Regions from separate parts of the Variovorax sp. GW460-12-1-14-LB1 genome, predicted to be linked through region 1. Evidence: predicted binding sites of a transcription regulator. Region 1 holds the regulator's gene; each other region holds the start of a gene.
What was found. Region 1 encodes sigma-54, which starts transcription at its own class of promoters, with help from an activator protein. Its sites were predicted from a motif close to TGGCANGNAANCTGCTTT; they were not measured.
Positions count from the first base shown of each region.

Region 2: nirB (nitrite reductase large subunit NirB) is a predicted target of sigma-54. The motif match lies at 4,875-4,892, and genes of this name have one in related genera.
Region 3: AC07Y4_RS23565 (transglutaminase family protein) is a predicted target of sigma-54. The motif match lies at 4,673-4,690, and genes of this name have one in related genera.

Region 1 covers NZ_JBWKYF010000055.1:17,360-23,992, forward strand. Annotated here, with positions in the region: gene AC07Y4_RS23685 (phospholipase D family protein) at 1-1,594, opposite strand, end outside; gene rpoN (RNA polymerase factor sigma-54) at 1,605-3,194, opposite strand; gene lptB (LPS export ABC transporter ATP-binding protein) at 3,212-4,006, opposite strand; gene lptA (lipopolysaccharide transport periplasmic protein LptA) at 4,003-4,722, opposite strand; gene AC07Y4_RS23705 (thiol:disulfide interchange protein DsbA/DsbL) at 4,845-5,489, opposite strand; gene AC07Y4_RS23710 (SPOR domain-containing protein) at 5,642-6,406, opposite strand; gene argS (arginine--tRNA ligase) at 6,421-6,633, opposite strand, start outside.
Region 2 covers NZ_JBWKYF010000001.1:66,187-72,819, reverse strand. Annotated here, with positions in the region: gene AC07Y4_RS00335 (bifunctional protein-serine/threonine kinase/phosphatase) at 1-899, opposite strand, end outside; gene AC07Y4_RS00330 (formate/nitrite transporter family protein) at 917-1,729, opposite strand; gene nirD (nitrite reductase small subunit NirD) at 1,780-2,121, opposite strand; gene nirB (nitrite reductase large subunit NirB) at 2,146-4,665, opposite strand; gene AC07Y4_RS00315 (YbaK/EbsC family protein) at 5,115-5,603, shown strand; gene AC07Y4_RS00310 (DUF1289 domain-containing protein) at 5,600-5,869, shown strand; gene AC07Y4_RS00305 (2-hydroxychromene-2-carboxylate isomerase) at 5,866-6,504, shown strand.
Region 3 covers NZ_JBWKYF010000054.1:32,996-39,628, forward strand. Annotated here, with positions in the region: gene AC07Y4_RS23550 (alpha-E domain-containing protein) at 1-570, opposite strand, end outside; gene AC07Y4_RS23555 (circularly permuted type 2 ATP-grasp protein) at 582-2,078, opposite strand; gene AC07Y4_RS23560 (DNA internalization-related competence protein ComEC/Rec2) at 2,177-4,642, opposite strand; gene AC07Y4_RS23565 (transglutaminase family protein) at 4,764-6,633, shown strand, end outside.

The sequences.
Region 1 (6,633 bases):
GCGGCGCCAGCAACTCGAGCATGGTGCGGTCCCAGAAGCCCGAGTCGGGTTCTTCGTGCAGCACGGTGGTCTTGCCGCCTTCCTCGCTGACCCATTCGATGCGCCGCGAGCCGACTGCGCCCGCATCGGCGCCTTCGGCAAAACGCAGCCGGTAGGCGCCCTGCTGCTTGAGCACGTCGAGCAGCTTCAGGGTCTGCTGCGCCATCTCGGGGCTGCGGATGAACAGGCCGATCTCGGTGTTGTGGATCTCGGAGCGCGGATCGAAATTCATCGAGCCGACGAACAGGATGCGCTGGTCGATCACCGCCGACTTGGCATGCAGCCGCCCCACCGACGTGCCGAACAAACCCAGCCGCACGCTGCGCCGCGTGCGCGCGGAACTCAGCTCGTGCAGCTCGGCGCCCAGCGCCAGCATGTCGGCGCGGTAGCGGCGGTAGGCGGTGTGCACCAGCGGTTCGTCGGTGGCAGCGAGCGAATTCGTGACCACGCTGATCTTCACGTTGCGCCCGCGGATCTCGCGCATCACCTCCAGCCCCGACGCGCCCGGAATCAGGTAGGGCGACACCAGCGTCACCTCGCTGCGCGCGCGGCGCATCTGCTCGACCACGTTGTAGCGCACGCTGTCCACGTCGAGCAGCGGCACGCCGCCATACGACGCGGTCTTGCCGATCACGCGGTCGGGTGAATCGGCATAAGCCTCGGCGGTGGTCCAGATCAGGCCGAGCTTGCCGGCGTCGAGGTCGTCGGCCACGGGGCTGTAGCCGAGCAGGTCGTTGGGCGCAGGCCTGGGCGGCGGCGGCGTGGTGTCGGGGCCGGTGGCGGCGTCGAAACGGCGCTGCAGCTCTTCGCGCGGCAGGTCGGTGTGCACGACCGCGCCGATCGGGCGCACATGCGGGCTGTTCCAGTACTGGTCGAACAGCACGCCCAGTCGCGGGATCAGCGCGCCCGTGACGAAGGTGTCGAGGTCGATGAAGTTCGGGCCGGTGGTGCGGCGGAAGTACTGGTTGCCGATGTTGCGCCCGCCCGCCACCGCCATCGCGCCGTCGGCGATGAAGAGCTTGTTGTGCATGCGGCGGTTGACGCGGCTGAAGTCGAACAGCGACGCGGTGAAGCGCTTGAGCAGGCTGCCGCGCCCGGCCGGGAACGGGTTGAACAGGCGCAGCTCCACGTTCGGCGTGGCGGCCAGGCCGAGCAGCAGCTCGTCTTCGCCGGAGGTGTACAGGTCGTCCATCAACAGGCGCACGCGCACGCCGCGTTGCGCCGCATCGCGCAGGGTGCGCAGCAGGTAGCGGCCGGTCTCGTCGTTCTCGATCTGGTAGTACTGCACGTCGAGCGTGCGCTGCGCGCGGCGCGCCAGCTGCAGCCGCGTGTCGAAGGCGAAATCGCCGCCGGGCATCAGGCGAAAGCCGCTGAGGTCGGGGTCGGGCTGCGAGGCCAGCGCGATCTTGCCGAGCGCGGTGTCGGCCGAGACGGCGATGGCCTTGGTGGGCGGGCGCGGTGCCTCGTCGGGCAAGGTGGCACAGCCGGCGAACAGCGATGCAGCCACGAGGGCGAAGACCCAATGCCCCCAGCGCGACAGCAGGCGACGGGTCATCGTGGGCTTTCTACAGGGCTTTGCGCAGGTTGGCCGGTGCGATGCGCAAGGCCTCGCGGTACTTGGCGACGGTGCGGCGCGCGCACTCGATGCCCTGCTCTTTCAGCATCTCGGAAATCTGGCTGTCGGACAGCGGCTTCTTGATGCTTTCCGAACTCACGAACTGCTTGATCAGCGCGCGCACCGCGGTGCTCGACGCGTTGCCGCCGGTCTCGGTGCCCAGCGCCGAGCCGAAGAAGTACTTGAGCTCGACCGTGCCGAAGGGCGTGGCCATGTACTTGGCGGTGGTCACGCGCGAGATGGTCGACTCGTGCAGGCCCAGCTCGTCGGCGATCTCGCGCAGCACCAGCGGGCGCATGGCCAGCTCGCCGTGCACGAAGTAGCTCTTCTGGCGCTCGACGATGGCGTTGCTCACGCGCAGGATGGTGTCGAAGCGCTGCTGGATGTTCTTGATGAACCAGCGCGCCTCCTGCAGCCGCTGCGACAGCGCCTGGCTGCCCTCGCCCTTGTGCGACTTGAGCGCCCCGGCGTAGATGTCGTGCACGCGCAGGCGCGGCATGACCTCGGGGTTCAGCATGACGCGGAACTTCACGTTCGTGCCGCGCCCGGTCTTGGTCACGATCACGTCGGGAATGACGATGTTGCGCTCGACGTCGACAAAGCGGCGCCCTGGCTTGGGTTCGAGCCGCGCAATGACTTGCAGCGCCGAGCGCACCAGCTCTTCGTTGGTGCGCGTGAGCGTGGCCAGGCGCTTGAAGTCGCGCCGCGCGAGCAGCTCCATCGGCTGCTTGCAGATCGCGATGGCGGTCTTGCGGATGAGCGCTTCGGCCTCGGTCTCGTCTTCGCTGGCGAGCGCCTTCAGCTGGATGCTCAGGCATTCGCCCAGGTCGCGCGCACCGACGCCGACCGGCTCCAGGCTCTGCAGCAGGCCCAGCGCCACCTGGAAGTGGTGCACGAGGTCGTCGAACTGGTCGTTGTCGTCGCCCGCCAGGCCCGAGGCCAGCGCGGGCAGCGAGTCTTCGAGGTAGCCGTCGTCGTTGAGCGACTCGATCAGGAAGCGCAGCGCGGCGCAGTCGTTTTCATTGAGCCGCAGGCTCAGCGCCTGGCGGTGCAGGAAGGACTGCAGCGACTCCTGGCTGCGCGCGAGTTCGGTGGCATCGGCACGCTCGTCGTCGCCCAGGTTGTTCTGGCGCGCGGGTGCGTCGCTGCCCCACTCGCTGTCGTCGGGCGCCATGTCGACGGTGCCGTCGCCTTCCCAGTCGGGCTCGCGCTCAGCGATCTCGGCGGCGGGGCCGTCGGTGTCGGGGGTCGAGGAGGTGGTGTCGCTGGACGTGGAGGAAGTGCTGGCGGCGGACGGCGTGAACTCGGCCTCCCCCTCGCCCGCGTCGTCGCGCGGCACCGGCGCATCGGCCGTGTCCAGCCCGAACTCCTCGCGCGCCGCTTCTTCCGCGGTGCGTTCGAGGAACGGGTTCTCGTCCAGCATCTGCTCCACTTCCTGGCTCAGTTCGAGCGTGGAGAGCTGGAGCAGGCGAATGGACTGCTGCAGCTGTGGCGTCAGCGCCAGATGCTGCGAGACGCGAAGGGACAGCCCTTGCTTCATGGAGACCCGACCCTCCCTTACATGCGGAAGTGCTCGCCGAGGTACACCCTGCGTACCTCGGCGTTGTCGACGATCTCCGAGGGTGTGCCTTGTGCCAGCACGTGCCCGTCGCTGATGATGAACGCGTGATCGCAGATGCCCAGCGTTTCACGCACGTTGTGGTCGGTGATGAGCACGCCGATGCCGCGCTCTTTCAGGAAACTGATGATCCGCTGGATCTCGATCACCGCGATCGGGTCGATGCCGGCGAAGGGCTCGTCCAGCAGGATGAAGCGCGGCTGCGTGGCCAGTGCGCGCGCGATCTCGACGCGGCGGCGCTCGCCGCCCGACAGCGCGAGCGCGGGCGAATCGCGCAGGTGGTCCACGCGCAGGTCGGCCAGCAGGTCGGCCAGGCGCTCTTCGGTGTGCTGCTTGGTCAGCGGCATCATGCGGCCGTTGGCGTCGGGCTCGCGCTGCAGCTCGAGCACGGCACGCACGTTTTCCTCGACCGTGAGCTTGCGGAAGATCGAGGCTTCCTGCGGCAGGTAGCTCAGGCCCATGCGCGCGCGGCGGTGAATGGGCATGTGGGCGATGGGCTCGCCGTCGATGGTGATCTCGCCGGCGTCGGCGCGCACCAGCCCGACGATCATGTAGAACGAGGTGGTCTTGCCCGCGCCGTTGGGGCCGAGCAGTCCGACGACCTCGCCTTTTTGCACATCGAGCGAGACGTCTTTCACGACCGTGCGGCTGCCGTAGCTCTTCTTGAGGCCGCGCGCCACGAGGCGGCTGCCCGGAATGCCGTCGGCGGTCTGGGTTCCTGCGGTTTCGATCACTTGCGCCCTTCCCCTTCGGTGCCGCCCAGCGTGGTGCTCGGGCGCAGCCCGGCGCCGGGCGCGGGGGTGGGTGCCGGGGCCGCGGGCTTCTTGCCGCCGGCCGCGGGTGCGGAGCCGGGCGCCGCCGGGGCCGGCGTGGCCTTCGGCGTGAGGATGGCCTTGACGCGGCCGCCGCCGCCCGCCGAGACGCCGGCGTTCGGCGGCACGAGGGAGCCGTTGACGGTGTAGGTGTCGTTGCTCTGGTCGTAGACGATCAGCGCGCCGCTGCTCTCGTCGTTGGCCGTGGCGCCGATCAGCCGGCGCATGACGGCGCGGCGGATGAACTTGACGTTGTCGGCGCGGCTGTCGTACTCGATGACTTCCGACTCGCCCTCGATCCACTCGTCGCCGGCGTTGCGCTTCTGCTTGTAATAGGCCAGCTTGCCGGGCGCCGCCGTGACCACGCCGTACTGGTAGCCCTCGGCGTCCTGGCGCACGTCCAGCCGCGCGCCGCGGATGATGATCGTGCCCTTCGTGACCAGCACGTTGCCGGTGAACACGCTGGTCTGTTTCAGGTCGTCGTAGCGCATCGAGTCGGACTCGATGTTCATCGGCTTGGTGCGGTCGGCGGTTTCGGCCAGGGCGCCCGAGGCGGCGCCGGCCAGCAACAGCGCGCCGAAAGCCAGGCGGCCGAGGCGACGAAGGGTGGGGAATGTGGGGATGGAGGGCAATGTCATAAAGGCACGAAACTTGCTCTGAAACATTGTATGCGTGGGATGGCAATTGCCCACCGCCGCCAATGAAAAAGCCCGCCGAAGCGGGCCTTGCATTCGACCGAAGAACCAGGTCGCCGGGTCGGTCAGCCCTTCTTGGCTTCGCCGATGAGGAAGGTCGCGACCTGCAGCACCTTGGACATGCTGCCGGCGGTTTCGCCGTCGACATACCAGCGGCCCGCCACGGCCAGGGCCGGCACGCCGGCGACCTTGTAGGCCTCGGTCTGTTGCGCCGCGCGGCGGGCCTTGCTGGCCACGCCGAAGGACGCAAAGGCTTCCTTGAACTTGGCGCCGTCGAGGCCGGCACGCTCGGCCCAGGCCTGGATGTTGGCGTCGCCGTTCAGGTTCTGGCGCTGCGCGTGGATGGCGGCGAACACCTTCGGGTGGTACTCGTCGAGCTTGCCCATGGCTTCGAGCGTGAAGTACAGGCGCTGCTTGGCTTCGACGTCGTTGCCCACGAAGGGCACCGGGATGCGGCGGAAGGCCACTTCCTTCGGGGCTGCCTTGACCCAGGCTTCGAGCGAGGGCTCGAAGTCATTGCAATGCGGGCAGTTGTACGAGAAGAACTCGACCACCTCGACCTTGCCGACGGGTGCATCGACGGGCACGCGCTTGTCGAGCACGAGGAAATCGGTGCCGGCCTTGGGGGCGCGCTGGGCGTGTGCCGGAACGGCAGCCAGCGAAAGCAGCCCGATCGAAGTGGCGGCCAGCGAAAAGTCACGACGTTTCATGGAAAAGGTTCTCCTGTGGGTACCGCAGTACAGAGCCGGCGCGCCGCCGGGAGTTCCCCGTGGACGGCGCGACCGAGGCGCTGGAATTGACAAACGAGTGCGGCAGATGCCGCGCGGGCGAGAGCTTAAAGGCTGTTCAGGAAAAGCGTCGGTCAGCGCTGCACGCGCACCAGCGCCGATTCGAGACCGCCGCCGTCGAGCCGTTCCTTGAGCCGGTCGGCGTCGTCCTTCTTGTTGAACGGGCCTGCGCGCACGCGGTAGACCGTGCGACCAGCCTGCTCGCGCTCGGTGACCTTGGCCTCGACGCCCATGAGCGACAGCTTGGCGCGCTGCGCCTCGGCGTCGTCGGTGGTGCGGAAGGCGCCAGCCTGCACGAAGTACATGAAGGGGTCGGCACCCGACGACGACGGCGCGGCGGCCGTGTGGCTCGGCGCGGCGGACGCGGTGGTCGTGCTGCCGCCTGCGCGGGCTCGGGCCAAGTCGCCCAGCGGATCGTTCGACGGCGGCAGGGCGTTGGCTTCGGCCGGCACCGGCGCGGGGCGCGCCGGCTTGGGCGCCACCACCACGGGGGCCGGGGCGGTGACCGGCGCGGTGGCGACGGGCGGCGTGCCGGGCGCCACGGTGGCGGGCGCGCCGGTGATCGGATTCACCGGGCCGGTGGCCGTGGCGGCCGGCGGCGTGGCGGCGGGCTTGGGCGCGCCGGCCTTGCCGGCCAGCGGCGCGTTCGGATCCCAGTCGCGGTTCTTGCGGGCTTCGGCTTCGTCCTGCTCGGCACCGCCGCGTTGCGTCTTGTTGACGAACGGGATCGGCACCTTGGTGACGTAGACCGCGATGCCCAGGGCGACGCCCAGACCGAGCACCAGGCCGATGATCAGCCCGATGACGATGTTGCCGCGTTGTCTGCTTGTCTTCTTCATGTTCAGAGGGTGATTCACATCTTGCTCGGCGCACTGACGCCGAGGATCGCGAGGCCATTGTGCAGCACCTGCGCGGCCGCTGCGACGAGTGCGAGACGCGCCAGCTTGACCGGCTCGTCGTCCACCAGGATGCGCTCGGCATCGTAGTAGCTGTGGTAGCTGGCCGCGAGTTCGCGCAGGTAGAAAGTCACGTCATGCGGGGCGAAATCCTTCGCCGCCGCCGTCAG
Region 2 (6,633 bases), on a different contig from region 1:
CCGGTGGCGTCGTCGGTGGCCAGGTAGACGTGGCTGCGCGCGCTCATGTGCAGCTCGCGCACGAGGCTGAAGCCCTCGAAGCGCGCCCGCGGCGCCAGCGCCGGCGGCATCGCCAGGCCCTCGCGCTGCAGCTGCGCGGGCGGCGCGGCGGCGTCGGGCAGCTCGTCGATGCGCAGCAGCTGCACCGTGCTGTCGTCGGTGCTGCCCCGGGTGCGCGCGGTTTCCGCGAGCCAGCGCGCTGCTTCGTCGAAGTCGTCGGCATGCAGCGCCAGCGCCTCGTGCACGGCGGCGGCGTCCAGGTGCGTGTAGGCGCCGTCGGTGGCCAGCAGGTAGACCTCGCCCACCTCGGCTTCCCAGCAGCGGTGGTCGATCTCGACATGGGCGCCCGCGCCCAGCGCGCGCCCGAGGTACGACTCCACCGACGACACGCGCACGCGGTGGTCTTCGGTGAGCTGTTCGAGCGCGCCGGCATGCAGCCGGTGGATGCGCGCATCGCCCACGTGCAGCAGGTGCGCGTCGCGGCCCTTGAGGATCAGCGCGCTGAAGGTGCAGACGTAGCCGCTGTCCTTGTCGAAGCGCGCGTCGCTGCGCATCGTCTGCGCATGCAGCCAGGCGTTGGTGGCGCCCAGCACGCGCTGCGCCGCGCGTTGCACCGACCAGGTGTCGGAGGTCGCGTAGTAGTCGTCGAGAAAGCCGCGCACGGCCGCCGCGCTCGCCACCTGGCTCACGCGGCTGGAGCCGATGCCGTCGGCCAGCGCCACGGCGATGCCCTTGGACACGCGCAGCGCGCCCTCGGGCAGCATGGCGCCGTGGAAGTCCTGGTTGACCGGCGCGTGAAGCCCCGCCAGCGAATGCTGGCCGAGCGTCACGCGCAGCTGCTTGCGCTGCGGCGCGGGCATGCGAACGATGCGGTGGCTCAGCCGGCGACGCGCTTGGCCGCCGTCTTGTAGTGCGTGGCGTACAGCGTGAGGCCCACGAAGGTCAGGCCGCCGACGAGGTTGCCGATCACCGTGGGCAGTTCGTTCCAGATCAGGTAGTCCATGAAGGTGAACTTGCCGCCCAGCATCAGGCCGGCGGGGAACAGGAACATGTTGACGATGGAGTGCTCGAAGCCCATGTAGAAGAAGACCATCACGGGCATCCACATGCCGATGGCCTTGCCTGACACGGTGGTCGACATCATGGCCGCGACCACGCCGGTCGAGACCATCCAGTTACACATCACGCCGCGAATGAACAGCGTGAGCATGCCGGCCGCGCCGTGCGCCGCATAGCCGACGGTGCGGCCTTCGCCGATGTGGCCGAGCTTCTCGCCGATGGCGTTGGGCGCTTCGCTGAAGCCGAAGGTGAAGATGATCGCCATGAACACCGCCACCGTGAGCGCGCCCGCGAAGTTGCCGACGAACACCAGGCTCCAGTTGCGCATCACGCCGGCCCAGGTGGCGCCGGGGCGCTTGTCGAGCACGGCCAGCGGCGCCAGCGTGAACACGCCCGTGAGCAGGTCGAAACCCAGCAGGTACAGCATGATGAAACCGACCGGGAACAGCATGGCGCCGACCAGCGCATTGCCGGTGTTCACGGTGATGCTCACGGCGAAGGCCGCGGCCAGCGCGAGGATGGCGCCGGCCATGTACGAGCGGATCAGCGTGTCGCGCGTGGACATCAGCAGCTTGGATTCACCGGCGTCGACCATCTTGGTCACGAATTCGGCAGGGGCGAGGTAGGCCATTCGGGGTCCTTGGAGAGAGGCTGAAAAAATCGGAAGAGGGCGAAGCGGCGTCAGGCCAGCGCGACGAGCACGCGGCCGTCCTCGACGCGCACCGCATGCGCGCGCACCGAGTGCTCGGGCGCCTCCAGGCATTCGCCGCTGCGCAGGTCGAAGTGGTTCTTGTAGAGCGGCGAGGCCACGACGATGCGCTCGCCCAGGCTGCCGACCAGCCCGCGCGAGAGCACGCTGGCGCCGGCCTTCGGGTCGACGTTGTCGATGGCGAAGAGCGAGGGCTCCTGGCCGACGCGAAAGATCGCGACATGCACGCCGTCGACCAGCGCGCACACGCCGGTGTCGGGGAGGATGTCGCCGGCGGCGCACACGGCGGTCCAGTTCAGGGTGTCGGTGGTCATGGGGTTTCCTTCGTTGTCGGTCGCTCAGGCGGCGCTGGTCTCGCGGCGTTCTTCGGGGCGCGCAGGGCGGTTCTGGCCGCGCTCCTGCACGAAGACGATGTGCTCGTCGGGCTTCTCGCTGTTCACGAAGGAACGGAAGCGCTGGCGCGTGGCGGGGTCGTTCACCGCGGTCTTCCATTCGCACTGGTAGGTGTCGACCACGTGCTGCATCTGCGCCTCGAGCTCGGCGCCCAGGCCCAGCGTGTCCTGCAGCAGCACGCCCTTGAGGTAGTCGAGGCCGCCCTCGAGGTTCTCGCGCCAGGTGCTGGTGCGCTGCAGGCGGTCGGCCGTGCGCACGTAGAACATCAGGAAGCGGTCGATCATGCGGATGAGGTCGGCCTTGCTCAGGTCGCTCGCCAGCAGCTCGGCGTGGCGCGGCTTCATGCCGCCGTTGCCGCACACATAGAGGTTCCAGCCCTTGTCGGTGGCGATGATGCCGACGTCCTTGCCCTGCGCCTCGGCGCATTCGCGGGTGCAGCCCGACACGCCGAACTTGATCTTGTGCGGCGCGCGCAGGCCCTTGTAGCGGTTCTCCAGTTCCACGGCCAGGCCGACGCTGTCGTCCACGCCGTAGCGGCACCAGGTCGAGCCCACGCAGCTCTTCACCGTGCGCAGCGACTTGCCGTAGGCATGGCCCGACTCGAAGCCGGCGGCGATGAGTTCTTCCCAGATGGACGGCAGCTGCTCGACGCGCGCACCGAACATGTCCACGCGTGCCCCGCCGGTGATCTTGGTGTACAGGCCGTACTTCTTCGCGACCTGGCCCACGGCGATCAGCCCCTCGGGCGTGACCTCGCCACCGGGCATGCGCGGCACCACGGAGTAGGTGCCGTCCTTCTGGATGTTGCCCAGGAAGTAGTCGTTGCTGTCCTGCAGGCCGGCCAGGTCTTTCTTGAGCACGAACTCGTTCCAGCACGAGGCGAAGATGCTCGCGGCGGTCGGCTTGCAGATGTCGCAGCCCAGGCCCTTTCCATGCTTCGCGAGCAGGTCGGCGAAGCTGCGGATCTCGCCCACGCGGATGAGGTGGTACAGCTCCTGGCGCGAGTAGGGGAAGTGCTCGCACAGGTGGTTGTTCACGGCCATGCCGCGCTTGGCCATTTCCATCTTCATGACCTGCGTGACCAGCGGCACGCAGCCGCCGCAGGTGGCGCCGGCCTGGGTGCAGGCCTTCATCTCGGCGGGCGTGCACACGCCCTGGCCCACGGCCTCGCAGATCTGGCCCTTGGTGACGCTGTTGCACGAGCAGATCTGCGCGCTGTCGGGCAGGGCCTCGACGCCCAGGCCTGGCTTGGCCTTGCCGTCGCTGGACGGCAGGATCAGGAACTCGGGCTCGTCGGGCAGCGCGATGCCGTTGAGCGCCAGCTGCAGCAGCGTGCCGTACTCGCTGGCGTCGCCGACCAGCACCGCGCCCAAGAGCTGGTTGCCGTCTTCGCTGACCACGATCTTCTTGTAGACCTGCTTGCGCTCGTCGATGTACTGGTAGGCGCGCGACTTCGGTGTCTTGCCGTGCGCGTCGCCGATGCTGGCGACGTCGACGCCCATCAGCTTGAGCTTGGTGCTCAGGTCGGCGCCGGTGAAGGCGGCGTCGTCCTGGCCGGCGATGTGGCGGGCGGCCACGCGGGCCATGTCGTAGCCCGGCGCGACGAGGCCGAAGGTCTGTTCGTTCCACGAGGCGCATTCGCCGATGGCGTAGACGTTGCGGTCGCTGGTGCGGCAGTGGCTGTCGATCGCCACGCCGCCGCGCGGCCCCACGGCCAGCAGGCTCTGGCGTGCGAGTTCGTCGCGCGGGCGGATGCCGGCGGAGAACACGATCATGTCGGTCTCCAGGTGCGTGCCGTCGGCGAACACCATGCGGTGCCGCGCGCTCGCGCCGTCGACGATCTCCACCGTGTTGCGGCCGGTGTGCACGTGCAGGCCCAGCGCCTCGATGCTGCCGCGCAGCGCACGGCCGCCGCCTTCGTCGACCTGCACGGCCATGAGGCGCGGCGCGAACTCGACCACGTGCGTTTCCAGGCCCATGTCGCGCAGCGCCTTGGCGCATTCCAGGCCCAGCAGGCCGCCGCCCACCACCACGCCGCTGCGCGACTTGGCGCCGCAGGCCTTCATGGCGTCCAGGTCCTCGATGGTGCGGTAGACAAAGCAGTTCGGCCGGTCGCGGCCCGGCACGGCCGGCACGAAGGGGTTGGAGCCGGTGGCCAGCACCAGCTTGTCGTAGGCGATCACCTCGCCGTCGGCCGTGGTCACGGTGTTGTTGCGCCGCTCGACAGCCACGGCCCGCGCGGCCAGGCGCAGCGTGAAGCCGCTGCGCTCGAAGAAGCCGGGCTCGACCAGCGACAGGTCGTCGGCCGTCTTGCCGGAGAAGTACTCGGACAGGTGCACCCGGTCGTAGGCCGGGCGCGGCTCTTCGCACAGCACGGTGACCTGTGCGCCGGGAATGCCGAGCGTGTGGAGTTGCTCGAGGAACTTGTGGCCGACCATGCCGTGGCCGATGACTGCGATCTTCATTGGGGGTCCTGCACGCAACCGGCCCTGGAAGGCGCCCCCGCAGCCACTGTCGAACAGACAGCGTCGTTGGGGCCCCCGCGACGGAACGGATGCGAAATGGGTTGGAGCAGACGAACCGGCGGCGGGCGGCCATCGGTGCGCTTGAACCCCGCCGTCGTTAGCGGAGGCACTGCGAACCCGCCGCAGAAGCCGGTGGGTCGCCACCGTGTTCAGCAATAAGCGTGCCGCGCTCAAAAGCCCGTGCGGCGGGCCTTGTCGGCCGATGGCGCACCGAAATCGGACCGGGGCCGGCACGCCGCGCACGGGCGTCGTGCGCCGGCGCTCTCCGCATTGGTGCGCCGGGGTGCAGGGGCGCAAGGGGGCGGCGGCGCCGGTGCGCGGGGCTTTTCCGTATGCTCGGGGCCTTGCAACGCAGGGCGAACGCCCCCACGAACCCCGAAGAACTTGCCATGTGCGGCTCCGAACTCCATTCCCTCCCTGAAGGTGTCCAGCGCGTCTCCCGCGTGCTGCAGGACGCCGGCCATCCCCATGCACCCCGCATGCTCGACGACGCCTGCCGCACCGCGCAGCAGGCCGCCGACGCGCTGGGCATCTCGGTCGGGCAGATCGCCAAGAGCATCATCTTCCGGCGCAAGAGCGACGAGGCGGCGGTGCTGGTCATCACCTCGGGCGACAAGCGCGTCGACGAGAAGAAGGTCGATGCCATCGTCGGCAAGACCGGCCGCGCCGACGCCGACTTCGTGAAGGCGCGCACCGGCTTCACCATCGGCGGCGTGTCGCCGGTGGGCCATGTGACCAAGCCCGTGGTGCTGATCGACCGCGAGCTGTTCCGCTTCGAGGAGATCTGGGCCGCCGCGGGCCATCCGCACGCCGTGTTCCAGCTGCACCCGACCGATTTAGAGAAGCTCACCGGCGCGCCGGTGGCCGACGTGGTGTGAACTTCGACGAAGCGCATGCGCTCGCCGAGCGCGCCGGGACCGTGCAGCGCATGGCGGGCGAGGTGCCTTCGCCGTGCTCGTCGGTGTGCCGCATGGACCGCCTGAGCGGCTTCTGCGAAGGGTGCCTCCGCACCATTCCCGAGATCGCCGGCTGGAGCAAGATGGAAGACGACAGCCGCCGCCAGGTGTGGCGCGCGATCGAGCTGCGGGCCCAGGCCGGCATCTGGCGCGTGCCCGAACCCACCACAGGAGACCACGACGCATGAAGCACATCGACTTCTATCTCGATTTCATCTCGCCCTACGCGCACCTGGCGTTCGAGCACCTGCCCGAGGCGCTCGAAGGCCTGAGCGTGAGCGTGGCCTACAAGCCGGTGCTGCTGGGCGCGCTGCTCAAGCACCACGGCCAGCTCGGCCCGGCCGAGATTCCTTCGAAGCGCAGCTGGACCTACCGCCACGTGCTGTGGCTGGGCCAGGCGCACGGCATCCCCATCGAGATGCCGGCCTCGCACCCCTACAACCCGCTGCCGCACCTGCGCCTGGCGGTGGCCACGGGCGACGACGGCAGCATCAGCCGCCTGGCGGCCGAAACCCTCTTTCGCCATGTGTGGCGCGGCGGCGAAGAGGCGGGCGATGCCACGCGGCTGGCCGCGCTCACGGCGCAGCTGCAGCCGAAGCGCGACGTGAACGGCGACGACAACAAGGCCCTGCTCAAGCGCAACACCGACGAGGCCGTGGCGCAGGGCGTGTTCGGCGTGCCGTGCTACGTGGTCGACGGTCGCCTGTTCTGGGGTTTCGACGGCCTCGCGATGCTGCGCGCCTACCTGCAGGGCGACGCCTGGTTCGACGGTCCGCAATGGACCGGTGCCGACCAGCGCCCCTCGTTGCTGCGCAAGAGCTGAGGCTTTTTGCTGCTTCGCAGCAAGGACTGAGGACAAACCCGCGCAGGGTCCTTGTTTCTTACAAGCTGAAACGAGCAGCGCGGGTTTCACCCTAAACCGTAAGCGCCCGTTCAGTTTCGCGAAAGCCTC
Region 3 (6,633 bases), on a different contig from region 1:
GAAGAACTCGCTGTTGAGCGCGTGGAACTTCACGTCGACCAGGCGCGCCGTGTTGTCGGCACGCTCCAAAAAGGTGCCCAGGCGCGAGAAGTAGAACGCCTCATCCTGGAGCATGGTGCCCAGCGTGACGCCGCGCGACAGGTGCGAACGGAACTTGACCCACTCGAAGAACTGGCCCGGGTCGCGCTCGAAGTCGCCGGCGCGCAGCATGCGGTTCACTTCGAGCCAGGTGGTGTTCTGCGTTTCCCAGGCCTCGGTGGTCAGCGCGCCGCGCACGGCACGCGCGTTCTCGCGCGCGGCCTTCAGGCAGGAGACGATCGACGACGGATTGCTCTCGTCCTTGACCATGAACTCCATGACTTCGTTGGGCGTGATCTGGTCGTACTTCTTGCTGTACCAGGGCAGCAATTCGCTGATCGAGAGCACGCCCTGCCAGCCGTACTTGGCAACCTCGGCCGACTGCGGCAGCAGCGAGGTCTGGTAGTTGACGTCGAGCATGCGCGCCGTGTTCTCGGCGCGCTCGGTGTAGCGCGACATCCAGTAGAGGTGGTCTGCGGTGCGGGACAGCATCGTGGGTGCTCCTACTGCGATTGGCTTTGCGACTGCGTGGCCGCCTTCGGCTTGGCCGTGCGGTCCGCTTCGAGAATCCAGGTGTCCTTGGTGCCGCCGCCCTGCGACGAGTTGACCACCAGCGACCCTTCCTTGAGCGCCACGCGCGTGAGGCCGCCGGGCACCATCTGCACCTCGCTGCCCGAAAGCACGAAGGGACGCAGGTCGATGTGGCGCGGCGCGATGCCGGCGTCGACGAAGGTCGGCGAGGTCGACAGGCTCAGCGTGGGCTGGGCGATGTAGCCGTCGGGCTTGGCGATGACGGCCTTCTTGAAGTCTTCGATCTCGGCCTGCGTCGCGGCCGGGCCGATGAGCATGCCGTAGCCGCCGGCGCCGTGCACCTCCTTGACGACCAGGTCCTTCATGTTGTCGAGCGTGTACTGCAGCTCGTCCTTGTTGCGGCACATGTAGGTGGGCACGTTCTTCAGGATCGGCTTCTCGCCGAGGTAGAACTCGACCATCTTCGGCACGTAGGGGTAGATCGACTTGTCGTCGGCCACGCCGGTGCCCACGGCATTGCAGATCACGACGTTGCCCTGGCGGTAGGCACGCATGAGGCCCGCGCAGCCGAGGGTGGAGGTCGGGCGGAACACCTCGGGGTCGAGGAAGTCGTCGTCGACGCGGCGGTAGATCACGTCGACCCGCACCGGGCCGCGCGTGGTGCGCATGTAGACGAAGTCGTCCTTGACGAACAGGTCTTGTCCCTCGACCAGCTCCACGCCCATCTGCTGGGCCAGGAAGGCGTGCTCGAAGTAGGCGCTGTTGTACATGCCGGGCGTGAGCACCACCACCGTGGGCTCGGCCGTGGCCGGCGGCGCGCTGGCGCGCAGGGTTTCGAGCAGCAGGTCGGGGTAGTGGGCGACCGGCGCGATGCGGTTCTGGTTGAACAGCTCGGGGAATAGCCGCATCATCATCTTGCGGTTCTCGAGCATGTAGCTCACGCCGCTGGGCACGCGCAGGTTGTCTTCGAGCACGTAGTACTCGCCGTTGCCCTGGGCATCGGGGGCGCGCACGATGTCGATGCCCGAGATGTTCGAGTAGACGTTGTGCGGCACGTTCACGCCCATCATCTCGGGACGGAACTGGGCGTTGTTCAGGATCTGCTCGGCCGGGATGATGCCGGCCTTGATGATTTCCTGGTCGTGGTAGACGTCGTACAGGAAGCGGTTGAGCGCCGTGACACGCTGCACCAGCCCCTTTTCCATGCTCTCCCACTCGTGGGAGGGAATGATCCGAGGCAGCAGGTCGAACGGGATCAGCCGCTCGGTGCCGGAGCCGTCCTCGTCCTTGGCGCCGTACACCGCGAAGGTGATGCCGACCCGGCGGAAAATCATTTCCGCCTCTTCACGCCGCGATCGCATCACCTCACCGGGTTGCTTCGCAAGCCATTGGTCGTAGCGCTTGTAGTGCTGTCGGATTGCAGCGCCCGCATAGGGGAGCTGCTCATACATCTCGTCGAATTTGTGCATGGAACGACCAATCTCCTTGAGCCATAGCTTAGCAAGTTCGAGGCCAGTAGAAGCCCTAGGTTTGGGCCCGATGCGAGGGCATTTCGCGTTTCGGACCGTCATGGCATGCGGTGGCGCCAGTAGCGCAGGTCGTGCGCGCGTTCACACTTCACCTCGGCGGGCCTCGGGCTCGCCCAATGGGCAGCGCCGCAGCGCGGGCTGTCGACCACCTGCACGCCGCGCTCGACATAGCGCGCCACCACCTCGGGCGCCGGGTGGCCGAAACGGCTTCGGTAGCCGGCCTGCACGAGCGCGATGCGCGGGCGCACGGCGTCCAGAAAAACCTCGCTCGACGAGGTCTTGCTGCCGTGGTGCGGCACCAGCAGCACGTCGGCCGACAGCCCCGGCGTTCGTGACACCAGCGCGGCCTCCTGCAGGCGCTCGATGTCGCCGGCCAGCAGCACCGTGGCGCGGCCGTTGCCGATGCGCAGCACGCACGACACGGCGTTGGGCCGCGTGAAGCCGAGGTAGTCGCTGTCATAGGGAAACAGCACCTCGAAGTCGACGCCGTCCCAGGTCCAGCGCTGCCCGGCCTCGCAGCGGCGCGCGGGGCGCAGCGCCTGCAGCGGGTGCCCGGCCTCGATGGAGCTCAGCAGTGCCGCCTGCGGCTGCATGGCGAGCACGGCGGGTGCGCCGCCGGTGTGGTCGATGTCGCGGTGGCTCAGCAACAGCAGGTCGAGCCGTTCGCCGCGTGCGCGCAGCAGCGGCACGAGCACGCGGTGGCCCGCGTCGCTGTCGAGCCCGTAGCGCGGGCCGGCGTCGTACAGCAGGCTGTGCGTGGCGGTGCGCACGAGCACCGCGTTGCCCTGCCCGATGTCGGCGGCGAGCAGGTCGAACTCACCCACCGCAGGTCGCGCCGGCTGCCACAGCAGCACCGGCAACAGCAGCGGCAGGCCAAGCGCGCGCACCGACCGCGGCAGGCGCATCGCCAGCAGCACGCCGCCCGCCACGCCGCTTGCGGCCAGCCACGGCGGCGGCGCGGCCATCGACAGCGTGGCGAACGGCAGGCCGGCGAGCGCCTGCAGCAGCAGCGCGAACAGCTTCACCGCCCCGGCGGCCACGTCCCACAGCGGCGGCACCGCCACGCCGAGCATCGCCAGCGGCGTGATCACCAGCGTCACCCACGGGATCGCGAGCGCGTTGGCCACCAGCCCGACCGCCGACACCTGCTGGAACAGCAGCAGGCTCAGCGGCGTGAGCGCCAGCGTGATCGTCCATTGCTCGCGAAAGAAGCGCCCCAGGCGCGTGAGCGCGCCCACCCTGCCCTCGCCCGGCACGGCCGTGGCGGAGGCGAACAGCACCGCCACGGCGACGAAGCTGAGCCAGAAGCCGGCCTGCAGCAGCGCCCAAGGATCGGCGGCCACCACGACCACCGCCGTCAGCAGCCAGACGTGCGGCCACGGCCAGCGCCTGCCGGTCAGGCGCAGCAGCGCCACGGCCGCGAGCATCCAGACCGTGCGCTGCGAGGGCACGCCCCAGCCGCTGAAGAGCGCGTAGAGCGCGGCCAGCCCCACGCCGCCGGCGAGCGCGGCCTGTTGCGCGGGCAGCCGCAGCATGAGCCGGCTGCTGCGCCGCCAGAGCGCGCCCACGACATGCGCCGCGAACCACGCGAACAAGGTGATGTGCAGGCCCGAGATCGACATCAGGTGCGCGACGCCGGTGGCGCGGAACACGTCCCAGTCGGCACGGTCGATGGCGCCCTGGTCACCGGTGACGAGCGCGGCGATCACGCCGGCCTGCCGCCGGTCGTCCACGCGGGCGAAGACCGCATCGCGCACGGCTTCGCGCGCCCGCTCGATCGGGTGCCGCCAAGTGGTGCCCATCAGTTGCGGCGCGGGGTCGCGCGCTCCGGCCCGCACATGGCCTTGCGCATGCACGCCCTGCTCCCACGCCCACAGCTCGCTGTCGAAGCCGTGCGGATTGAGGTTGCCGTGCGGCGCGCGCAGGCGCACGGTCAGTTGCCAGCGCTGGCCGGCATGCACCTCGCCCACGGTGCGTGCGACGGATGCGCGACGTTCGGCGGGCTGCTCCCACATCCCGCTGTATTCGCCGTACCAGGCGAGTGCGATGCGCGGTGGCACCGTCGGCGGCACCGCATCGGAGGCATCGGCCCACTGCGCCGTCTCCACATCGAAACGGAAGCGCGTTCCGATCTCGCCGGGTTGTGGCATCTGCGAGACCACACCCGTGAGCCGCAGGTCGCGTCCTTCGAGCTGCGGCTCCAGCGCCCCTTGCGCGTAGGCCGTGGCACGCCATCCGGCGAGCCCCGCGCCGGCCATCGCGCCGCAGGCCAGCGACAGCACGAGCACCGCCCACCGAGGCCCACGCCACCGCCACAACAGCCATCCGCCGCCGAGCCCCACGAGCAGCAACGCGACGTAGACACCCGCCGCCCACAACAGCGGCTGACGCAGTTGCACCGCCGCGCCGAGCAGCGTGCCGCCCAGCGCAACGAAGGCCCCCGACCCACCCGCGACAGCCTCGGACGCACGCCGCGACTGCCCTCCCGACACCCCGGAATCCATGATGCAAACCCTCCCCCAACCCACGCTCGATGGCGCGTTAATTGCTTGGCAACTGGGCTAGTATGCGTCTCACCAGAGACATCTTTTCGATGCAACCTCGCTGCACTGCACGCCCCTACGCATGTCCATCCACGCCGCACTCCACCACGTCACCCACTACACATACGACCGCCTGGTGCAGTTGGGCCCGCAAGTCGTGCGACTGCGCCCCGCGCCCCATTGCCGCAGCAATGTGATCTCGTACTCGCTGCGGGTCGAGCCGGCCGAGCACTTCGTCAACTGGATGCAGGACCCGTTCGCCAACTACCAGGCGCGGCTCGTGTTCCCCGAGAAGACGCGCGAGTTCAAGGTCACGGTCGACCTCGTGGTCGAGATGGCGGTCTACAACCCCTTCGACTTCTTCCTGGAGCCGCAGGCCGAGAACTTTCCCTTCAAGTACACGGCCTCGCAGGCCGAAGAGCTGGCGCCCTACCTCGTCACCGAGAAGCCCACGCCGCTGCTGCAGGCCTACCTCGACAGGATCGAGCGCAAGGAGCAGCGCACCATCGACTTCCTGGTCGGCATCAACCAGCAGGTGCAGAAGGACGTCAGCTACCTCATCCGCATGGAGCCCGGCGTGCAGACGCCGGAAGAAACGCTCAGCAACGGCAGCGGCTCGTGCCGCGACTCGGGCTGGCTGCTGGTGCAGCTGCTGCGCCACTGCGGCCTGGCCGCGCGCTTCGTGTCGGGCTACCTGATCCAGCTCACGCCCGACGTGAAGGCCCTCGATGGCCCCAGCGGCACCACGGTCGACTTCACCGACCTGCACGCCTGGTGCGAGGTGTTCCTGCCGGGCGCCGGCTGGATCGGCCTGGACGCCACCTCGGGCCTGCTGGCCGGCGAAGGCCACATTCCACTCGCCTGCACGCCCACGCCGTCGAGCGCCGCGCCCATCGAAGGCGGCGTCGACGAATCCGAGGTCGAGTTCAGCCACGAGATGAAGGTCACGCGCATCTACGAATCGCCGCGCGTCACCAAGCCCTACACCGAAGAACAATGGGCCGAGGTGCTCGCGCTCGGCGACGCGGTCGATGCGCGCCTCGTCGCCGGCGACGTGCGCCTGACCATGGGCGGCGAGCCCACCTACGTGGCCACCAGCGACCGCGACGCGCCCGAATGGAACACCGACGCGCTCGGCCCCACCAAGCGCGGCTACGCCACCGAGCTCGTGCACAAGCTGCGCGCCGAGTATGGCCAGGGCGGCTTCCTGCATTTCGGCCAGGGCAAGTGGTACCCGGGCGAGCAGCTGCCGCGCTGGGCGCTGTCGATCTTCTGGCGTGCCGACGGCCAGACGCTGTGGCACGACCCCGCGCTGTTCGCCGACGAGCGCTTTCCCACGCACTACACGAGCGAGGACGCGCGCCGCTTCACCACCGTGCTGGCGCACAAGCTGGGCCTCACCGAGCGCTACATCCAGGCCGGCTACGAGGACACCTACTACTACCTGTGGCGCGAACGCCGCCTGCCGGTGAACGTCGACCCCTTCGACTCCAAGCTGGACGACGAACTCGAACGCGTGCGCCTGCGCCGCGTGTTCACGCAGAAGCTCGACGCGGTGATCGGCTACATGCTGCCCATCGAACCCGGCAACGCCAACAGCGACGCGCCCGCGCTCGCCGGCCCCGGCTGGAAGACCGGCCCCTGGTTCCTGCGCGACGACCGCCTGTTCCTGATCCCGGGCGACTCGCCCATGGGTTACCGCCTGCCGCTCGACTCGCAACCGTGGGCCAGCAAGGGCGACTACCCCTATCTCATCGAGCGCGACCCGACCGCGCCGCGCGCCGCGTTGCCCAGCGCGTCCGACTACCGCGCGCGCTATGCCACCGCCACCCCGGTGGCCGGCGCCGACCTGGGCGAGGTGCCCTACACCTTCGGCGCGCCGCCCGTGGTGGCCGCGTCGCTGCGCATGCAAAGCCCCGGCGATGCGGCGAAGGGCGATGCAGCAGCTGCTG